3 linked regions of the Aliamphritea hakodatensis genome follow. The protein of the gene in region 3 interacts with the protein of the main gene of each other region in a pairwise test. Links are inferred from orthologs where the notes say so. Each region holds a gene or a part of one and is shown on either strand. Other genes may lie near its edges.

The links.
Region 1: the proteins of dnaE (region 3) and PCI15_RS06990 interact in binary tests that used the Escherichia coli proteins (3 or more experiments, as listed by UniProt). The link is inferred for Aliamphritea hakodatensis from one-to-one orthologs.
Region 2: the proteins of dnaE (region 3) and dnaQ interact in binary tests that used the Escherichia coli proteins (3 or more experiments, as listed by UniProt). The link is inferred for Aliamphritea hakodatensis from one-to-one orthologs.

Annotation. Positions count from the first base shown.
Region 1 is NZ_AP025281.1:1,530,156-1,537,238, reverse strand. The notes cover bases 1,796-4,765. They hold PCI15_RS06990 (pyridoxal phosphate-dependent aminotransferase), read right to left. Parts: upstream 3,869-4,765; coding sequence 2,723-3,868; downstream 1,796-2,722. Other genes in these bases: PCI15_RS06985 (nucleoside recognition family protein), read right to left, coding at 4,028-4,765; PCI15_RS06995 (amidohydrolase), read right to left, coding at 1,941-2,735; PCI15_RS07000 (hypothetical protein), read left to right, coding at 1,796-1,929. In the rest of the region: PCI15_RS07010 (hypothetical protein), read right to left, coding at 1-420; PCI15_RS07005 (phnA protein), read right to left, coding at 610-1,014; more of PCI15_RS07000, read left to right, coding at 1,444-1,795; more of PCI15_RS06985, read right to left, coding at 4,766-4,966; pbpG (D-alanyl-D-alanine endopeptidase), read left to right, coding at 5,249-6,166; PCI15_RS06975 (DUF3299 domain-containing protein), read right to left, coding at 6,167-6,715; PCI15_RS06970 (ABC transporter permease), read right to left, coding at 6,734-7,083. UniProt on the Escherichia coli protein: Shows aminotransferase activity with methionine and histidine as substrates, and to a lesser extent also with phenylalanine.
Region 2 is NZ_AP025281.1:1,922,009-1,929,010, forward strand. Bases 2,704-5,592 are described here. They hold dnaQ (DNA polymerase III subunit epsilon), read left to right. Parts: upstream 2,704-3,734; coding sequence 3,735-4,451; downstream 4,452-5,592. Other genes in these bases: PCI15_RS08780 (class I SAM-dependent methyltransferase), read left to right, coding at 2,704-3,234; rnhA (ribonuclease HI), read left to right, coding at 3,256-3,702; nudC (NAD(+) diphosphatase), read left to right, coding at 4,959-5,592. In the rest of the region: PCI15_RS08770 (response regulator), read left to right, coding at 1-1,146; PCI15_RS08775 (HD domain-containing phosphohydrolase), read left to right, coding at 1,192-2,331; more of PCI15_RS08780, read left to right, coding at 2,464-2,703; more of nudC, read left to right, coding at 5,593-5,738; PCI15_RS08805 (SCP2 sterol-binding domain-containing protein), read right to left, coding at 5,787-6,110; protease SohB, read left to right, coding at 6,208-7,002. UniProt on the Escherichia coli protein: DNA polymerase III is a complex, multichain enzyme responsible for most of the replicative synthesis in bacteria. The epsilon subunit contain the editing function and is a proofreading 3'-5' exonuclease.
Region 3 is NZ_AP025281.1:818,001-826,169, reverse strand. The notes cover bases 1,405-5,460. They hold dnaE (DNA polymerase III subunit alpha), read right to left. Parts: upstream 5,094-5,460; coding sequence 1,605-5,093; downstream 1,405-1,604. Other genes in these bases: rnhB (ribonuclease HII), read right to left, coding at 5,110-5,460; accA (acetyl-CoA carboxylase carboxyl transferase subunit alpha), read right to left, coding at 1,405-1,481. Outside these bases: tRNA lysidine(34) synthetase TilS, read right to left, coding at 1-482; more of accA, read right to left, coding at 528-1,404; more of rnhB, read right to left, coding at 5,461-5,718; lpxB (lipid-A-disaccharide synthase), read right to left, coding at 5,719-6,867; lpxA (acyl-ACP--UDP-N-acetylglucosamine O-acyltransferase), read right to left, coding at 6,888-7,658; 3-hydroxyacyl-ACP dehydratase FabZ, read right to left, coding at 7,661-8,098; lpxD (UDP-3-O-(3-hydroxymyristoyl)glucosamine N-acyltransferase), read right to left, coding at 8,085-8,169. UniProt on the Escherichia coli protein: DNA polymerase III is a complex, multichain enzyme responsible for most of the replicative synthesis in bacteria. This DNA polymerase also exhibits 3' to 5' exonuclease activity. The alpha chain is the DNA polymerase catalytic subunit.

The sequences.
Region 1 (7,083 bases), 710 kb from region 3 along the record:
AAAAAAGTCGTTGGCAATGCCGGTCATGTCTTTTACCAGATTGGTAATGGCATCCAGCTCGTCAGCATTCAGATCGCCCTCAACACTGAAACCGAAGGAACTGCTGGAAGATTGCTCAAGCGAAACACTGGCGGCCTGGCCGTTCTGATTCTTTACACCGGCAATGCTGGCACTGAAGCTGTCCTGACCACTGAACTGAATCGTGACCTTATCACCTTCTTTGGTTTCCAGTGTCAGGGAAAAACTTTCTGCGGAGGTAAACCGCTCCGATGCAGCAACAGCCCGGGAATTTCCGCTACGGGATACATCTTCCGATTGAGTCCGGACATTGGCTTCGGGACGTTCATTACGCCCTTCCGCACGGTCAGAAGAAAACGGATGACTGAATAAGTTCGAGGACGGTAGTTGTGAAATGTCCATCGTGCTGGCCCTGTAAGTTTGTATTCGATAGCCGGGTTATCGACCCCCGCCGGGAATACTTAAGGCCTAAATTCAATCAGTTTGTTATTTGCTAATAGCTCAGACAGCGCTAACGCATTGAAGAAAATGTAAGCGTGACTGATTTTTAAGCAGTTTTTAAAACAGGGAATAATTGCAAAAAAACCGAAACTAACAAATTTCAATTTGTTCAATCCAGTTTTCTTCGTCAGCATCCAGATACACCTGCTCCAGCAGAGCTCCCGGCCAGGCATGCTGCCGGTGAATGTAACGCAGCATAGCCACCGACAACATTTTCACCGGTACAACTTCACTCCAGATTGAGTTATTCAGGCAGCGCCAGTGATTATGATCAATCAGTCCGGGTCGCATGATCTGTTTCTGACAGGTATCACAGATCATAATGCAATGATCATAATCCGGTTCTGTCAGCACCGGTGGCACTTCAAATACCGACAGCTTGACCCCCTGCGCATCGCATAGCTCACAGTGTGCGCTGCAGCGGCGCACTAAATCTTTTCCAAACACAGACAGGCCATGATGACCTTCGTAGTGTCTGGCATGCCCCCTGGACATACATCACCCCCATACCCGGCCAGACCTGTAAACCACACTTCAACCCTGAATCACCCGGCAGTGGTTGCCGGTCTCAGCCCGAGTCCATTCCATAAAAAACATTGATACTAAGTATTGTTCAGAACCTCAGATTTACAACTTTTTTGAATATATAATTCTAATATTTCAATAAGTTATATCAAAAATTAAAACATTTCATCCATTATCAAAGTAACATTTTTTTCAGAGGTTAGCGGCATGTTCAGCGCTGTTACACACCTGATTAGCCCGGCTTTTACCAAGTGGTCAGTTGCAATTACAACAAACCCCATTTTGAAATTTTTTCCCGTCTATACCCTTAAGACACGCAAAAATGACATATGTCACTTTACACTGCGGCATCATATAAATATGATAATCGTTATCATTTAGATTTACGGATAACAAACTATGCGCTTTCTATGCGAAACCCATCGCCAGCAGCTTCTTCAGGATGAAACTCAGGTACTCAGCCACTGGCATGAGTGGATGCGTCAGGGTGATGATTTTCTACAGGCTGAACAGTGGGCCGATGCTTTTCGTGTTCTGGGCTGCAGCTTTGAAGCCGCTGAGTGGCTGGTATTCGACTGCCAGACAAACCAGCAGGATTTTACTCACCTGAAACACTTCATCACCGCCGGTCACCAGCTCGCGGGCTGTTGCCGCCGCAGTGGCCGTACCGATCTGGAACTGCATTTTTTACTGTCAATTCACTACCGGCTGATTGACCTGGCTAAAGGCAGTGCCGCTGAATATTATCCGCTCAGCCTGAATCTGCAGGAATCGGTGCAGCGGCTGAAACAGCACAGCCATCAGCACGGCGCATTTGAAGGCTATCAGGACTGCCTGGCGGAAACAGATACTTATCAGAAGAACCTGCGCCGCCACCTTCACTGATCAGCCTACGGTTACAGCTTCAGGCTGAAGTCATCGGCATCCTGATAGGCAGGAAACTGTTCGCGAAACGCCAGTAAATCACCTTTTGATAAGGTATTACTGGCGCAGAACACTTTGCCCTGCATGTAATCGCAAAGCACTTCGCCCTTAAAGTCCAGCAGCATACTGTCACCGCTGTACTCCAGTTCGTTGGCATCTGTTCCTACCCGGTTTACACCGGCCACATAACAGAGATTTTCGATCGCCCGGGCCGCCAGCAGGGTACGCCACGGATAGCGGCGAACCGCCGGCCAGTTAGCAACATACAACGCCAGATCATAGTCATTGCAGTTACGGGAATAAACCGGAAAGCGCAGGTCATAGCAGACCTGCAACAGGATATCCCAGCCGCGGAAACTGACGATGACCCGCTCCTGACCGCTTTGATAACGTTCGTGTTCGCCTGCCATCCGGAACAGATGCCGTTTGTCATAATGCTGCACCTTCCCGTCCGGTTCCACCCACAGCATCCGGTTGTAGTATTCACCGTTTTCAATGATCGCCAGGCTGCCAGTGATTGCAGCATCACGCTGTGCGGCCTGCTGTTTCATCCAGACAATGGTTTCACCGTCCATCGTCTGAGCGGCCTTACGGCTGTCCATGGAAAAACCGGTAGCAAACATTTCCGGTAAAACGACCACATCGGCGCTGGCTGAATGTTCATCCAGCAGGCGCGCATACATGTCACAGTTCTGTGCCGGGCTCTGCCACTTGATATCCGGCTGAACCAGCACCACCGTCAATTCTTCCTGAACTAGATTTTGCATAATATTTCCGCCGCTTTCTCAAGGGTATTGTCTTCTTTGGCAAAACAGAAACGGATCAGTTTCTGTGCCGGCGGTTGCTGATAAAACACTGAAACAGGAATCGCAGCAACGCCCTGTTCTGTCAGCCAGTCGGCAAATTCAACATCACCACGCTGGTCATCAATCGCTGAATAATCCATCAGCTGAAAATAAGTCCCCGCTGTCCCGGTAAAGCTGAAACGACTTTGCTGCATCAGGGAGCAGAACAAATCCCGCTTGGCCTCGTAAAAAGCCGGCAACTGCAGATAATGTTCCGGTTGTGCCTGCAGATAATCGGCCACCGCGCACTGCATAGGGTGCACCGAACTGAACGTAAGGTACTGGTGCACCTTACGCAACTCTTTGCTCAGTTCAGCCGGCGCTACACAATACCCAAGCTTCCAGCCGGTGGTATGCAGGGTTTTACCAAAGGAAGAGACCACAAAACTGCGTGCTGCCAGCGCCGGCCGTGCAAGCACGCTGTGATGCTGATGGCCGGTGAAATAAATATGTTCATAAACTTCATCGCTGAGCAACAGTATTTCCGTGCCGGCTAGCAGCGTTTCCAACTCATCCAGCTCTGCCTGGCTGAGTACAGCACCGCTTGGATTATGGGGCGAATTAATGATCACCATCCGGGTTCGGTCACTGATCGCCCGTCCCAGAGACGCCAGCGGCAGGCTGAAATCTTCACTGTTAAGCGGCAAATGCACCGCAATACCGCCATTCAGTTCAATGGCCGGTTCATAACTGTCATAGGCCGGGTCAAAAACAATAACCTCATCACCGGGCCTGACTGCAGCACTGATCGCCGCAAAAATGGCTTCGGTTGCACCGCTGGTGACAGTGATTTCAGTGTCTGCACAGGGGAGCACGCCGTAACAGCGCTGCACTTTTTCGGCAATAGCCTGACGTAAAGAAGGGGCGCCGGTCATCGGGGCATACTGGTTCAGCCCCTGACGCAGATAAAAGTTTACCCGCTCACGCAGCGCGTCCGGGCAGTCAAAATCAGGAAAACCCTGAGACAGATTAATTGCACCGTATTCCGCCGCCAGTTGCGACATCCGGGTAAATATAGTGGTACCGACATTCGGCAGTTTGGAGTCTATATACACACTGAGTTTCTTTTAAAGGTTCTTATTTTAAATTCAGAAAAAGTGTACACCGGGTAACGTCTGACACCCAGTGGTTTTCAGCAAAAAGAAAGTGCGGTATCCGAAACCAGTCAGCCCCGGTATCAGCCGGTGGGCGTGAGTACCGGAGCAGATCACGGTTCAGAAGATCAGCAAATGCAACGCCCCCCGGACCAGAACCCCCACCGTTGCCCCCATGATGGCGGCTTTGGCCACCTGCCGCACACGGGCGCCGGCAGAAATAATGATGGCCACGCCCACCACATCAAAGGGATTAATTGCAAAACCGGCGATACGGTTCAGATCAGTGACCGTCAGCAATCCCTGATCCAGCAGATCCAGCGTCACCCCCATCATGGCGGTTCCGCCGGCAATGAACTTGGTCACTATCGGCAGCACTGCGGCTTCCGGCAATGCCAGCAACTCCAGTAAGGGTGACAATAACCAGGTGATTCCTTCAATGGCGCCGGTGAGCTTCAGTACATTCACCAGACAGATTGCCAGGATCAGCAGCGGAATCGAGCTGATAACGATCTTAATACCTTCCTGACCACCGTCAGACATAATCTGCATAATACTTTTCGGCGTCTGCCGGGCAGCTTCTACCGCCTGATCTTCCTGATTACCGTCCTGCCACACCGGCTGCCGGGCAAACCAGTAATACGTCGCACTGGCGGCCACCAGCCCACCAATCACAGAGGTCAGCATCATCATGCCCAGATCCAGCCCTACCGCTGCAAGCGGAAACACCACATTCGCCTGAGAGAGTGTCAATACTGCGGCCAGCGTTGCGGCAATGGAGCGCCGGGCAGTACCGTCTTTATCCATCACTGCCAGCGTTGCAACCGGGGCTGAAAAACTGACAAACAGGATTTTCACAATGGCGAATACCCCCATCCCGGGAATACCGAACACCCTTAACAGGGGCGACAACCGGTTCGCCATAAAGGCCAGCACACCTTTGGCTTCCAGTAACTTCATCAGCGCCAGCATGACAACCATCACCGGCATTAACAGGTAAAGTGCCATATCTATGGCGGTCCGGCCGGACTCCAGAATTAACGGGACAATCTGTTCCACTGATAAAGCTCCCTAAATTAACGCAGTGAAATCAGCAATGTTACGCAAAGAAACCGGTTAATTCTGAAAAATTTAGCGACCGGTCTGACCGCCCGAAACAGAGGTATTCCATAAGAAGTTCGAACTGAAACACGTCAATAATGTACAAAAACCTGACAAAACCTTTCCTTATTCACCATATTGGGTATATTTAGAAGTGTATGGTTTTTCTTTTTACAGCGGTGCATTAATACTGCACCTCGTGCAATAACAACTTCTAACACCTGTACAAAGGCAATGACTATGCGATCAGCACTCATTCTGACGATTCTCTTTTTTAGTGCCTGCATCCAGGCTGGCTCCCAGCCCTCCCCAGAAAAACCGCCAAAACTTGCCTCTGTCAGCGTTGCTGTTGCAACGGAAAATGACTCCGATCCTGTGCTGTTAAAAAATGCCGACATGGTCGTGCCGATTGCATCGGTCACCAAGATTATGACCGCCATGATCATTCTTGATGCCGAACAGGATCTGAACGAATACATCACTTTTACCAAAGCCGATAAGCAGGCCATCAACAATTATTACAGCCGGATCCGTATCGATTCCCGCCTGCGCCGTAAAGATGCGCTGCGTATCGCACTGATGTCCTCTGAAAACTTTGCATCCATGAGCCTGGCCACCAACTACCCCGGTGGCAGTCAGGCATTCATTCAGGCGATGAATGATAAAGCCGACAGTTTAGGTATGACACAAACCCGTTTTGCTGATCCGAGCGGTCTGTCACCTGAAAATGTATCAACCGCTAAAGATCTGGCAAAAATGGCTCTGGCTGCCGCCAAATATCCGAAGCTGCGTGAGTTCAGTACCACCGGCCAGTTCACTGCAAACTTCAAAGGACCACGCTACCGGCTGGGCTACGGCAACACCAACCCGCTGGTACACCGCAGCAGCTGGCCGATTGATATTACCAAAACCGGTTATCTGGACGCTGCCGGCCGCTGTCTGGTCATGGTGACGGAAGTGAAAGGCGAGAAAGTTGCCATGGTATTGCTTAATTCGTACGGCAAACGCACTCCGATCGGGGATGCAGGCCGTATCAAACGCTGGATGACCACGGGCGAAACCGGCAAGATCAGCCAGAATGCCCGCAATTATCAGAAGAAACAGTTAGCACTGTATAAAGAGAAACTGGCTTCACAGCTAGCCTCAAACGAAAGCTGATCAGCCCTCTTCATAGGGTTCGATCTGAAAAGCATCCATCACATAACCGGCAGTGCCCAGATCATGCGCCACCGTGGCGATCTTCAGCTTGCCGGTTACCCACACCGCGTCATACAGATTTTCCACATTGGTACCCGGCTCAAAGGCCACGTGAATCATCTGATTAGAAGGCGGCGGCGGTACGTGAATGCAGGCACCGAAAAACGGTACCAGAAAAAACTCTGTTACCCGGGTACCCTCTTCGCTGAGGGGCACAACAAAACCGGGAATGCGGATCATTTTACCGTCCATTTCCGGCACCACCGGCGCAGACGCCAGCGACTCCATCAGGGCCTTAAACTTAATTTCGGCTAACGGATCAAAATCATCAAGCGTACTGTACTGATCTGCCGTGGCGGCAAAAATGGCTTCAATATTGTAATCCGCCGGCATCAGCATTTCCCAGTCAAGTTCCTCGACCGGTTCACCGTTAAAGGTATTGGCAGCGCTCGCCGGCAAAGGTAATAAGACCAGCAACGACAGCAATACAGATACACAGAACTTAAACACCTTTCTTCTCCACAACGGTTAAATACGGATCGTCATACCATCTGCCAGCGAGTACCGGTACGCCCGGTAACCGGGTATCAGCCCGGTACACAGACCGGCAATAAAAATTATCCCCAGCAAACCCAGTTCATGCAAGCTAAGCCAGCTCAGTTGCAGATACAGACCAAACTCGGTTTCCAGAAAACTCAGCCCCGCCGCCAGCGCCAGAAATAACAAACCGGTACCCAGCAGTATTCCCAGCAACGTCAGCAGGCAGGCTTCCATGACCAGCAAACAGTATACATGCGCCGGACGCGCACCCACAGAACGTAAGATCGCCATTTCCCGACGACGTTCATTTAATCCGCTCAGTATTACGGTCAGCATGC
Region 2 (7,002 bases), 1.1 Mb from region 3 along the record:
TTCGTTGACGATGAAGTGAATGTGCTTAACGGATTAAGGCGGATGCTGCGTAATCGCAAAACGGAATGGAATATGGAGTTTGTTGATTCCGGAGCGAAAGCGCTGGTGTTGCTTGAGGAAAAACCGTTCGATGTAATCGTCAGTGATATGCGAATGCCGGGCATGAGTGGTGCCCGTCTGCTGACAAATATCCGGGGTAAATACCCGGGTATGACCCGGATTGCGCTGTCGGGTTACTCTGATACAGAAATGGTACTGGAAAGTATTAAGGCCACGCATTTATTCATTGCCAAACCGGCGGATGCCAAGACCCTTTCTTCGCTGATTGAGCGCAGTTTGTCGATTCAGTCCATTATCAGTAATCCGCAGTTGTGCGATTTCATCTCAGGTATCAGTTCACTGCCATCTGTACCGGCAGTTTATGAAAAACTGGTCCGGATTCTGGCATCCAAAGAAGCGTCTGTTGACCGTGTGGCAGAGCTGATATCCACCGATATCGGGATGTCCGTGAAACTGTTGCAGATAGTTAACTCGGCTTACTTTGGCCTGGCGCGTGAAATTGTCTCGCCTGCAGAAGCAACCGCGCATCTTGGTTTGGATGTGATTAAGAGTCTGGTGTTGTCGATTAAAATTTTCGAAAAGTTTGAAGAAGAAATTGATGCCAGAAGCCTGAATGATATCTGGGTTCGCAGCCAGCTCGTGGGGAATATCGCAAAAAAAATTGCCCGTAAAGAAGGCTTCTCCCAGAAAGAGGCCGATCAGTTGCTGGTGGCGGGAATGCTTCAGGATCTTGGCGAGCTGGTTATGCTGCAGTACTTTCCTGAAGGCCTTGGCGAAAACGTGCAGTGGAATGATATCAATGACGGCGATGCCCTTTTACTGGAAAGGCAGGCTGTCGGGGGTTCACATGATCAGATCAGTGTTTATCTGCTGCGGTTATGGGGAATCCCTCAGACAGTCGTTGAATGTGTCGCCTATCACCATAATTCTGAGCACTTTACCGGTTATGAGCTGACTCTGCCGCATATTCTGTTCTGCGCCAATGTACTGGCGGAAGACATTATCAATGGCACCAATTTATCCGAAAAGCTTACTGAACAGGGGCTGGTTGCTGAAGAGCGGCTGGCCAGTTGGTTATTGTTGTAAAAATATATCGCTGAGCAGTCCTGCAGCGATTGTCATGGAGTATTTATGAAATATGCCGTGTTGTTTGTTGATGATGAAGCCAATGTACTTAATGCCTATAAACGTAACCTGCGTAAATATTTTGATGTGTATACAGCCCTGAGTGGCAAAGATGCACTGGAGATGCTGGAAAAACATAAAGATATCGCCGTGATTGTCACTGATATGCAGATGCCCTCGATGAACGGAGTGGAGTTTCTGGAGCAGGCCCGGGGCGTGGCTAAAAACAGTGTGCGTCTGATGCTGACCGGTAATGCCGATCAGAAAACCGCCATTGATGCGATTAATCAGGGGGATATCTTCCGTTTTATCAATAAGCCCTGCTCACCGGCAGAAATGCTGCAGATACTTAAGCTATCGATAAAACAGTATCAACTGATTGTTGCAGAGCAGGAACTGTTACGGACAACCCTGAAAAAGAGCATCGAAGCCCTGATTGAAACTCTTTCTCTGGCCTGTCCGGAGTCTTTTGGTTCGGTTAGCCGAGTTAAACGTCATGTGATTGACTGTGTAAAAGCCATGGGCGCTCAGAATGTCTGGATGTATGAGTCGATGGCCATGCTCGCCCAGTTGGGGTATATCAGTTTGTCTAAAGACATTACGGATAAACTGATGCTGGGGCAGCCGCTGGATGAAAGTCAGCAGGAGGCGTTTTATAAACACAGTGAGGTTGGCTATAAACTGGTCAGTAAGATCCCCCGTCTGGAGGATGTTGCTCTGGCGATCCGTTATCAGAATAAAGGATTTGATGGCAGTGGCTTTCCTGCGGAGGGGCCTGAAGGCAGTGAGCTGCCGGTCGGGTCTCGGATACTTAAACTTGCGCTGGATTACGAGCGCTTTGAAAAGCTGGGCGGTTCCGCCGAATCAGCACTGGCCTACATCCACGAACATCAGGCGCGCTATGATCCCCGGATTTTTAAATATTTCGTCCAGTCACTGGGAGATGCGCGGCAGCTGACGCTGGAGCATGTCGGGTTGATGGCGCTGAAACCGGGTATGGTGTTTGCTGAAGATGTTATGACCGATCAGGAGCTGTTACTGGTCAGCAAGGGGCAGGAGGTAACAGAATGCGTTATCGACCGTTTTTATAACTTCAGCAGGCATCATAAATTACCGGAACAGTTCGGTGTATATGTCAGTCACTGAGACAATCAGGCTTATATCCTGCGGGGAGATGTAGGTCTGAACAGTATTCTTTAGCCTTTCTGGCTGCATCCCCGGGACAGTCTTTGTATACTGCACAGAGTTTACTCTGATAAGCGGAATATTCTTGTTACCATGCTGCTGAAACAACAACCTCCTCTGGAAGAATGCCTGCCGGCGTTGCGGGAGTGGTTTGATTCTGATCTGGGCCGGCAGCTACTGGACGCGGAGCAGGCCCTGCTGGACAGGTTATTGCCCACTTTATTCGGCTATTATCTGGTTCAGGTCAGTGTTGATAACCGGCTTGATCTGGGCAGAGAAAGCCCGATTAAGCACCGTATACGTATTAATCCGGTCATTGAACTGGGTATGAATGAGCAGGCACTGGTCGCTAAAAACGAAGAATTACCTCTGGAGCATAACAGCTGTGATGTGGTGATACTGCATCATGCGCTGGATTTTGCCCAGAGCCCGCATCAGGTATTGCGTGAAGCAGCAAGAATACTGAGACCCGGTGGGCATCTGATTTTACTGGGCTTTAATCCTGTCAGTACCTGGGGGTTATACAGGGCGCTCAAATGGCAAAAAAGTGAGTTGCCCTGGAGTGGCCATTTTATCAGCCAGCACCGCCTGCGTGACTGGCTGGCATTATTGGAATTGACTGAGGTGCGTGCTTTATCAGGGTATTTCGCGCTTCCGTTTCAGCGGGCCGGGTGGCGTGAAAACAGTTTTATCTGCGAGCGTATCCTGCGCCGTTACGGTAAACGCAATGGCGCATTTTCTGTGCAGGTTGCACGTAAAGACGTTGCAGGCATGACCGCGATTAAACCTCGCTGGCTGCGCCGCAGATTAATTAATCTGCCAATTGCTGAACCGACGGCAAGGGCAAACAAAGTAGGCCGGTAATATATTTTTTAAGGGGTAAGTGTGCCGAAAACTGTACAGATTTATACCGACGGTGCCTGTAAGGGAAACCCGGGCATCGGTGGCTGGGGAGCCGTACTTCGCTACGGTGATAATGAGAAACAGCTGTGTGGCGGTGAGCGCAATACCACTAACAACCGGATGGAGCTGATGGCTGCGATTGCTGCACTGGAAGCCCTCAAACAGCCCTGTGAGGTGATTCTGACCACCGATTCGCAATATGTGCGAAAAGGCATTACCGAGTGGTTGAAAGGCTGGAAGCGTAATGGTTGGAAAACCGCTGCCAAACAGCCGGTTAAGAATGCGGACTTGTGGCAGCGTCTGGATGCTCTTAACGCCCGTTACACAATAGACTGGCGCTGGGTGAAAGGACACAGCGGACATCCCGGAAATGAGCTGGCTGATCAGTTAGCCAATAAAGGTGTTGAGCAGGCCCGTGCATCGGTCTGAGCAAATAATCATTCAGAAAGTGAGAGAGCCCTATGCGGCAGATAGTACTGGATACTGAAACCACAGGTATAGACCCTCAGGCTGGTCACCGGATCATTGAAATAGGTTGTGTTGAGCTGGTGGACCGCAAGTTAACCGGCCGGACCTATCATCAGTATATTAATCCGGACCGTGTCGTTGAGGATGAAGCGATCGGTGTACACGGGATTACCAATGAGTTCCTGGCGGATAAACCGCGGTTTGCTGAAATTCAGCAGGCATTTCTGGACTTTATCCGGGGTGGGGAACTGGTTATACATAATGCAGCCTTCGACGTCGGCTTTATGGATCATGAGCTGAAGCTCAATCGTCATCCGGAGCGGGTCAGCGATTTCTGTGGGGTTGTGGATACCCTGGCGCTGGCGCGCAAGAAACATCCCGGTCAGAAGAATAACCTGGATGCTCTGTGCCGCCGCTACGGTATTGATAACTCGCACCGAGAGCTTCACGGCGCTTTGCTTGATTCCGAGATTCTGGCAGATGTGTATTTGCTGCTTACCGGTGGTCAAAAGGCCCTGATGTTGGGGGGGGATGGTGACACAGGTGAAGGTGGCAGTCAGATTCAGCGTCTTGATCCCGGTCAGTTTCAGCTGACAGTGCTGAACGCCAGCGATGATGAACTTGCAGAGCATCAGGCGTTTCTGGATAAGCTTGAGTCGAAAGGTGGCTGCATCTGGAAAACGATTGAGCAGGGTGAAAGCCCGAACTGACCGGTACGCAGTTGAAGAAAGCAGGCATATAGTCTGCTTTTTTTGTGTCCCGTCAGCCTCAGATGAAAGCCGTTATGTTCAGGAAATCCGCGCTGCCCATGACGATGGTGTATGGCAATGCCATCCAGACCATCTTGCTGTAAGGCCGGCGGATTAACGGAGCCACTGCTGACGTTAGCAGGAACAGGAAGGCAGCCGGTCGGAACACCTGGAATGTTGGTGCCGGTGTTAATGGCAATCGCCAGCTTGTCAAAGTGTTCAAGGGTGATCGTACCGGCATCCAGTGCAGCAGCAACTTCCTTCTCCTTTGCTTTTATTCCTTAAAAACGCTGTCGCTGCCGGTTGAACGTTCCTGTTCTGACGTTAGAGAAAACCGCACTGGTTGTTTCAGCACTGTTCACCGGTCGCGGGTGATAAAGCCAGGCTGACGGTGGAGCGGAATTAGACATTATCTGCCGTTTCCGCTTTTATATTGCCTAACTTTTGTTTTTTCAGGGATTAGTCAAGATGCCGACTACCGAATTTGTGTATGTTCTGAACAATATGGTGCTGACCGATACCGCAGGCCGCTGGTTATTTTCCGAAAGTTTTGTGGCGCCGGATAAGATACGGGCTGTTTATGAGCTTTCCTTAGAGCCGGAATACCCGGTTCAGATGCTGGTTGTGGACTCTCTGAGTAACGGCTTGCAGAATGATGTACTGACTCTCAGGCAAATGCTCGCCGGTGCCGACGACCGGATATTCCAGTTGCTGGCAAGGGCGTCGCAGTTGGCAACCTGGCAGCATGATCACCGTTTCTGTCCCCGTTGCGGTACCGGCCTGAGACCCCACGAGAAAGATCTGGCCAAACAGTGTGACAGTTGCGGGCTTGTACAGTATCCGCGGTTATCGCCCTGTGTGATTATGCTGGTGAGTGACGGTGATTACTGTTTACTGGGCCACGGTCATAACTTTGTGCCCGGTGTTTACAGTACGCTGGCGGGATTTATTGAAGTGGGAGAAACCGCTGAAGCGGCCGTTGCCCGGGAGGTATTTGAGGAAACCGGCATCCGGGTTAAAAATGTGCGGTACTTTTCCAGCCAGCCCTGGCCGTTTCCCCACTCTCTGATGCTGGGATTCACCGCTGAATATGCCAGCGGGGATATCTGTATTCAGCCGGAAGAGCTGGCCGATGCCCGCTGGTTTCATGTGGATGAATTGCCGGATTTGCCCACGCGATTTTCTATATCCCGCTTTCTGATTAATGACTTCATTCGTTCCAGAGGCCGTGTTCCACCAGCAGAGTAAGGTTGCCGGCGGGTTTCAGGTCTATACTGGTGGTGTGTTTGTATTAAATCAGCGTTTAAAAAGCTTACTGAGTTTAGTGGCCAGCATGATGTTGCCTTCGGCACGCAAACTGCCCTTCAGGTACGCACTCATACCATCGGTTTCACCGTTGACGATACGAATAAATGTTTCGCTGTTGGTGATGAGGGTGATATCCGGGTCGTCATGTTCGCCCCGTAATGCCTGACACTGCTGGTTGGCTATATCCAGATAAAAGTCTTCAGCGTCATCAAGAATGAACTGATAGCAGGCACTGAATCCTGCGGCATTTTCAGGGCAAAAACGGCTGGCAAATTTGTCAATCACCTGGCTGACGCTGATTGTATCGGACATCGGTTAGCTTCACTGTAATTAAAATCGAATAGCAGAGGGGGCTATGGTACATTAGCGGCGCTTATTTTTCTTTGTTTCGATGCTGCGGGAGATGACTGTGGTCGATTTTTTTGCCAATTACGGTTTGTTTTTAGCTAAGTCAGTGACGGTTGTTGCTGCGATTATTGTAGTGATTGCCGGAATAGCTGCCTTAAGCAGCCGTAATAAGAGCAGTGCAGAAGGGGTGCTGAACATAGACAGCCTGAATGACACCCTGGAAGATATGGAAGATGCCCTGCGAGAAGCCGTGCTGGACAGTGACCTGTATAAGGCACAGCAGAAAGCAGAGAAAAAGAAACTGAAACAGGAAGCCAAGGCCCGCAAAAAAGCACTTAAAAAAGGCGAATCACCGGAAGAGGAAGATCGCCGACGGGTATTTGTAATTGACTTTGATGGCGACATTAAAGCCTCTGAGCTGGAGCCGATGCGGGAAGAAATTACCGCTATACTGACGCTGGCAACCGAGAAGGATGAAGTGGTTGTGCGGTTGGAAAGCCCCGGCGGTATGGTGCATACCTACGGTCTGGCTGCTTCACAGCTCGAGCGTATTAAACGCCAGGGTGTGCCACTGACAGTCTGTGTGGACAAAGTGGCTGCCAGCGGAGGTTATATGATGGCCTGTCTGGCAGATAAAATTATTGCCGCGCCTTTCGCCATTCTGGGCTCGATCGGTGTGGTGGCACAGTTACCGAACTTCCACCGGTTACTGAAAAAGTACGATGTGGATTATGAAGTACTGACAGCCGGTGAGTACAAGCGCACCATGACCGTGTTAGGTGAGAATACTGACAAGGGCCGTGAGAAGTTTATTGAGGATCTGGAAGATACGCACCTGTTGTTTAAAGAATTCGTC
Region 3 (8,169 bases):
ATTGCAGCCATCCCCCGCACCCCTGCGCCCCGGAATAAACGGAACAGCAGCGTTTCAGCCTGATCATCACGGTGATGCGCCAGCAATACACAGGTATTCCGGGACGACACCTGCTCAAATACCTCATAGCGGGCATTTCTGGCAGCCGTTTCAACACTGCCCGGTTGCAAACACACCCTTTCAGCATGAAACGCCAGCCCACGCAGTTCAGCCTGACGGGCACAAAAGAGCTGCCACTCACCGGCTTCCCGCTGGAGCTGATGGTTAATATGCAATACCGTTAACTGCTCCGCGGGCAAACAGCGGCTGGCAAGCTCCAGCAACACCATTGAATCCAGACCGCCACTGAGGGCAATGATCCAGTGATGAATACCGGACTGATGTGCCAGTTGCTGCTCAAAGCGTTGCATGAAGGTATCGCCGGTCATCTTGCCCATATACAGGTCTCTGTCTGTGTTGCTGGTAATTGTAACCTGAAACAAAAAAACCGCCGGGGATACCGACGGTTTTTTTATAGCAGACAGAGCTTACTGATCAATACCGTAAGACATCAGGCGCTGATAACGACGCTCCAATAGCTCTTCGGTGTTGAATTCATCATGACGGGCCAGCGTTTCCATCAGGTGTTTCTTCAGGTTAGCAGCCATCAGACCGTGATCACGGTGCGCACCGCCCAGAGGCTCATCAACGATCTGATCAACCAGCCCCAGTTCAGACAGACGGTCAGATGTCAGGCCCATTGCTTTAGCAGCATCCGGAGCACGTTCCGCACTCTTCCACAGGATTGATGCACAGCCTTCCGGCGAAATAACTGAATAAGTGGAATAACGCAGCATCAGCAACTCATCACAGACACCGATCGCCAGTGCGCCACCGGAACCGCCTTCACCGATAACGGTAGAAATAATAGGCGTTTTCAGACGGGACATAACCGCAAGGTTGTAAGCAATCGCTTCACTCTGACCACGCTCTTCTGCACCGATCCCCGGATACGCACCCGGTGTATCAATGAAGGTCAGTACCGGCATATTGAAACGTTCTGCCATTTCCATCAGACGCAGGGCCTTACGATACCCTTCCGGACGTGGCATACCGAAATTACGGCGTACTTTTTCTTTAACCTCACGGCCTTTCTGATGACCGACCAGCATAACAGGGCGCCCTTCCAGACGGGCAATACCACCGACCAGCGCCTGATCATCTGCATAGTGACGGTCACCGTGCAGCTCTTCAAAGTCATCAAAGATGTGCTTAACATAATCAAGCGTATACGGACGCTGAGGATGCCGCGCCAGCTGCGAAACCTGCCACTCACTCAGGTCAGAAAATAAAGACTCAGTCAGGCTGCTGCTTTTTGCCTGCAACTTGCTGATCTCTTCTTCAATATTCAGTTCGTTGTCATTACCAACCAGACGCAACTCTTCGATCTTCGCTTCAAGGTCAGCAATTGGCTGTTCAAAATCCAGATAATTGGGATTCATGCGTAACGTATTCCGTTTGTTTCTATATCGCTGCCGGGCGTGTCCCGGTAACGGAAAAAAATTCTGCTAAGTGTACCCGTACATGGAATTAAGAACCAGTATCAGGCGTCACTTAGCGGCGATTTAATAACAAACAGACACAGCATCACCACCAAACTGATCCTTCAGCTTCAGTAACACCTCATCTGTCGGTTCCACTTTCCAGTCATCCCCCAGATACACCCGTGCAGATGCATCTTCCCGGCTGTACTGCAAAGCGACACTCACGGCAGAAGCGCCTTTCGCCCCTTCGAGTAACTGCTCAAGAACCTTAAGCTGACGTTCTTTCAGCTGATCTGCCTGACAGTTCACCTGTATATGCGATGCATACCGGGCTCTGGCCTGAGTGATATCAATGACTTTACTGGCCCGAACTTTAGTCCGGCCTGAATAATCATCGTGTGCAATTTCACCTTCGACCAGCAGGATCGCATCTTTGTTCAGCAGATGGCGATGCTCATCAAAACTGTCACCGAAAAGCGTAATTTCTATCCGGGACGTCCGGTCATCCAGTGTAATAAAGCACAGCGGATCACCCTTCTTGGTTTTCTTCATCCGGATATCTACCACCAGCCCCAGCATTTTCTGTTGCTGGCCCCGGGCCGGCTGTAACTCAACGATTCGCTTGGAAATAATATTCGGCAATTCTGACTCGTATTCGTCAATCGGATGACCGGTTACATACAAGCCGAGGGTATCTTTCTCACCCTGCAGACGCTCTTTATCCGTCCAGCAACGCAGCTTCATGTAGTCTGCATAAGGGTCACGGGGATCTTCGGCTTCCATATCACCGAACAGATCAAACATACCGGCACTCTGATTGCGCTCACTCTGATCAGCTGCTTTCAGCGCTTCAGGAATGGCAGCCCACAGCTGGGCACGGTCCGGACCGAGTTTATCCAGTGCGCCACAGCGAACCAGGGCTTCCATAACACGTTTGTTGATCTTCTTACTGCCAACCCGTTTACAGAAGTCAAAAATATCCTTAAACGGGCCCTCCTGACGGGCTTCAACAATCGACTCAATCGGGCCTTCACCCACGCCCTTTACCGCCCCCAAACCGTAAACAATTTCACCGTCATCATTCACGGTAAACATATATTCGCCACAGTTCACGTCCGGCAGTACCAGTGGCAACTCCATGGTCCGGCACTCTTCAATGAAGATCACCACCTTTTCGGTGTTCTGCATATCAGAGGACAATACCGCTGCCATGAAAGGCGCAGGATAATGCGCTTTCAGCCAGGCCGTCTGATAGGACACCAGTGCATAAGCGGCGGAGTGAGACTTGTTAAAACCATAACCGGCGAACTTTTCCACCAGATCGAAAATATTACCGGCCAGATCCCGGTCAATATTGTTATTTTCCGATCCTTCAAGAAACGAAACCCGCTGCTTGGCCATTTCTTCGGGTTTCTTCTTACCCATCGCCCGGCGCAGCATGTCCGCACCACCCAGGGTATAGCCTGCCATCACCTGAGCAATCTGCATTACCTGCTCCTGATACAGGATGATGCCGTAGGTAGGCTCCAATACAGGCTGCAGGCTCTCTAACTGGTAATCCGCATGGGGGTAGGCAAGCTCAGCTAAACCGTGCTTTCGGTTAATGAAGTCATCTACCATGCCGGACTGCAGCGGCCCCGGACGGAACAGCGCTACCAGTGCGACAATATCTTCAAAGCGGCTTGGTTTCAGCCGGTTTACCAGATCTTTCATACCGCTGGACTCAAGCTGGAAAACCGCCGTGGTCTCAGCGGACTGCAGCAAATCAAAAGTAACTGGGTCTTCCAGGTCAATCAGCGCGATATCCAGCGGCTCTTCGCCGCTTTTCGCCCGAATCCGGTCAATGGTCTTTACCGCCCAGTCGATAATGGTCAGGGTCCGCAAACCCAGGAAGTCGAACTTAACCAGTCCGGCCTCCTCAACATCACCTTTATCAAACTGAGTAACCAGCCCCTGCCCATGCTCATCACAATAGGTGGCGGCAAAGTCTGTCAGCTTGGTCGGGGCAATTACCACACCACCGGCGTGTTTACCGACGTTACGGGTAACCCCCTCCAGCTTATAGGCCATGTCCATGATTTCCTGCGCTTCTTCGCTGGACTCCACAAACTCACGCATCATCGGCTCTTCTTCCATCGCCTTGCTGAGCGTCATGCCTATTTCAAAAGGGATCAGTTTGGACAGTTTATCCGCCAGACCAAATGCCTTGCCCTGCACCCGGGCAACGTCCCGCACCACCGCCTTTGCCGCCATGGTACCGAAAGTAACAATCTGAGATACCGCATCACGGCCATAGGTTTCTGCGACGTAATCGATAACCTTATCGCGGTTATCCATACAGAAATCGATATCGAAGTCAGGCATCGATACCCGCTCTGGGTTCAGGAATCGCTCAAAAAGCAGATCGTATTCCAGAGGATCAAGGTCGGTAATTTTCTGTGCATAGGCCACTAATGAACCCGCACCGGAACCCCGGCCAGGGCCTACAGGCACGCCGTTATCCTTACCCCACTGAATAAAGTCCATTACGATCAGGAAGTAACCGGGGAAACCCATCTGGGTGATAATATCCAGCTCAAAATTCATCCGGTCTTCGTAGGGCTTACGCTTTTCTGCGTAATCTTCAGCATCTTTATCCAGCAGGATATCAAGACGCTCTTCCAGACCTTTCCATGACACATCGGCAAAAAACTCGTCCATGGTCATGCCTTCCGGAATCGGATATTTCGGCAGGTAATAGGTACCAAGATCAAGTTGCAGATTACAGCGTTTAGCTATCTGTACGGTATTGGCAACCGCGGAAGGGATATCCGCAAACAGCGCCTGCATTTCTTCCGCAGATTTCAGATACTGGGTTTCACTGTAATCCTTTGGCCGGGTAGGATCTTCAAGTGTACGGCTCTGGTTAATACAGACCCGGGCCTCATGCGCCTCGAAGTCATCCGGTGAGATAAACATAACTTCGTTAGTTGCCACCAGCGGACAACCGCTGCGCTGCGCCAGCTGAACCGAAGCATGTACACACTCTTCATCATTGGTGCGGTCGGTTCGCTGAATCTCCAGATAAAAGCGCTGCGGGAACATAGTCTGCCACTGCGCCAGGATGGCATCGGCCTCATCACTGCCAGCAAGCAAGGCTTTACCGATTTCACCTTCTTTAGCACCGGACAGGGCAATCATCCCCTCCGGCTGCGCAGCGATCCAGTCTTTAAGGATAACTGCACGGTCATGCAATACATTCTGGCCTTGTTCATACGCCAGTGAGATCAGTTCAGTCAGGTTACGGTAACCGGTCTCGTTCATCGCCAGCAGGGTAAGCCGGTGCGCCTCGTCATCCTCAAGGCTGTTTACCACCCAGACATCCGACCCGAAAATCGGCTTCACACCGGTACCGGTGGCCGCCTTAAAAAATTTAATCAGGCCAAACAGGTTCGTCTGGTCTGTCAGCGCTATTGCCGGTATCTGCTGTTGTTTAACAGCCCCCATCAGCTCTTTGATACGAACCAGACCATCAACCAGTGAGAATTCACTGTGCAGACGAAGATGGACAAAACCGGGGGTGTTATTCATAAATAAACCAACTCAGTTAAACAGTATGTTGTTCGAGTAATCGGGCCACGGGCTTAAAGCTGCGCCGGTGCTCAGAAATAGGACCATATTTTTCAAGTTGCGCCAGATGCAGGGCTGTCGGATACCCTTTATGTTTGGCGAAACCATACTGTGGATAGATTTTATCCAGCGCTTTCATTTCCCGGTCCCGGTAGACCTTTGCCAGGATAGACGCGGCACTGATTGCCGGCTCCTTCAGGTCCCCTTTGACGATGGCTTCTGACGGACAAACCAGCCCCTGCGGACAACGGTTGCCATCGATCAGTGCGTACTCAGGCACCGGTGATAGCTGATTAACGGCCCGGCTCATGGCTAGCATAGATGCATGTAAGATATTCAGCGCATCTATCTCAGCAACATCAGCCCAGGCAATCGCCCAGGCAAGTGCCTTTTCCTGAATTTCAGGGTACAGCAGTTCACGTTTTTTTTCGGTGAGTTTTTTTGAATCGGTCAGGCCGGCAACAGGGTTATCCGGATCAAGAATCACTGCTGCGGCAACCACTTTCCCGACCAGCGGCCCACGGCCAACTTCATCCACACCGGCGACAAGCTGATGGCTGCGGAAATCAACCCCCTGTATTTGCATTCAGGCGCCTCCCCGCTTATCAGCAACCAGCTGTAAAACCGCCTCTGCTGCACGCTCATCGGCATTCTGACGAAGCTCAAGGTGCAAATCATGGAATCGCTGAGTCACCGGTCCCTGCTGTCTGCTGTCCTGCAGCGCTTGCTCGACCAGCGGCCCTAAGACCTCAGGACGAACATCATCTTGTAACACTTCAGGCACTAACTTCTCCCCTGCCAGCAGATTTGGCAACGAGATATAGGGGGTTTTCACCAGACGGGACAAAATCCGATACGTCAGTGACGCCATCTTATAAGCCACCACCATCGGCTTCTTAAGTAACATCGCCTCAAGGGTAACCGTGCCAGACGCCATCAGTATGGCATCACTTGCCTGCATCACTAAACGGGATTCTTTCAGATGCAGCCTGACAGGTAAGTCCTTGTATTCTGACTGCAACAGTTCCTGAAGGGTGTCGTAACGGGTCTGATTTGCTGCCGGAAGAATGAAATGTAAATCAGGATTTCTGTCCAGCAACCAGCGAACCGTGTCCAGAAATGGACGGGCCAGGTACTTCAGCTCCCCGCCCCGGCTGCCCGGCATAACCGCAATCAGCTGCTCATTTTCAGAAATGCCAAGTTGGCGGCGCGCGTCAGGCTGATCCGGCTGAAGATCAATCATGTTTGCCAGCGGGTGGCCCACAAATCTGACTGGCATATTATGCTGTTCATAAAAACGTGCTTCAAAAGGCAACAGCGTTAACATCAGATCGGTTGTGTTAAGAATCTTAAATACCCGCTTACTGCGCCAGGCCCACACTGACGGGCTGACATAATGTACGGTAGGAATACCTGCAGAACGCAATTTTCCTTCCAGATTCAGGGTAAAGTCCGGTGCATCTATGCCAATAAAGACGTCAGGCTGCCAGTCGGTCAGTTGCTGCGTCAGTTGCTTACGGATGTTAAGAAGCTCTCTGAGCCGGCCCAGCACTTCAACCAGCCCCATGACTGACAGCCGCTCCATCGGATACAGCGAATGACAGCCTTCATCCTGCATCAGTTCACCACCGATACCACGGACTTCAAGATCTGGATAAGATTTGCGTAACGCTCTGATAAGACCAGCGCCAAGGATATCCCCTGACGCCTCACCGGCTACGACAGCAACTTTCATACGTCCGGCCATAGAAATGATTAGCGGATGATGCCCCGCTCAGAAGATTTAAGTGAATCAATAATCAGCTGTACTTCCACACAGTCAACGACCAACTCCTGCAGTTCAGCCAGCGCTTCATCCAGTTTTAAGCCACTGCGGTAGATTAACCGGTAGGCCCGTTTAATCGTACGGATAGCATCATCACTATAACCTTTACGGCGCAATCCAACCGAGTTAATACCATGGGGCTTAGCTGAATTACCATTACACATAACAAAAGCGGGAATATCCTGCAGCACGACAGTACCAGCACCACACATACTGTATGAGCCGATATGGCAAAACTGATGCACCGCCGTAAAGCCCCCCAGGATAATATAATCCCCCAGGTGAACATGACCGGCCAGCGCGGCATTATTCGCAATAATATTATGGCTGCCCACGACACAGTCATGCGCGACATGCGCATTGGCCATAAACAGATTATCACTGCCAATTATCGTAATACTGTTATCCTGAACCGTCCCCCGGTGAATTGTACAACCTTCACGGAATACGTTGTCGTCACCAATTACCAGTTCAGTAGGTTCACCCTGATACTTCTTATCCTGACAGTCTTCACCAATGCTGGAGAACTGAAACACACGGTTATTTTTGCCCATCTTAGTCGGGCCTTTTATCACCGCATGGGGACCAATACGGCACCCGGCACCAATCTCAACATCCGCACCGATGTAGCTCCAGGGACCTACTTCAACATCGTCAGCCAGCTTAGCGCCGGACTCAACTATCGCTTGTGGATGAATCAATCTTAAACCTTTCTGTCAGCACAAAGAATTGTTGCGGAGCTCGCAAGCTCGCCATTCACGGTCGCTTTAACATCAAACTTCCAGATCCCACGTTTCTCGGAAACGATACTGGCTTCAAGTTGCAACTGATCACCAGGCACCACAGGGCGCTTAAAACGCAGCTTATCGGAACCGACAAAATAATAAATAGAGCCGTCCTGAGGAGTTTTATCCATGGTTTTAAAACCAAGAATACCTGCCGCCTGCGCCATGGCTTCAACAATCAGCACACCCGGCATTACCGGATGGTCAGGAAAATGTCCGTTAAAAAATGGCTCGTTAATCGTAACGTTCTTATAAGCAACGATGGATTCCCCGGGGATCAGCTCAACCACCCTGTCGACTAATAAAAAAGGATAACGGTGGGGTAAATATTTGCGGATCTCATTAACATCCATCATTCGGATCAACCTTTGCTTTGTATTGCTTAAATTCTGCTTCTAACGTTTTCAGCTTACGGGACATCTCGTCC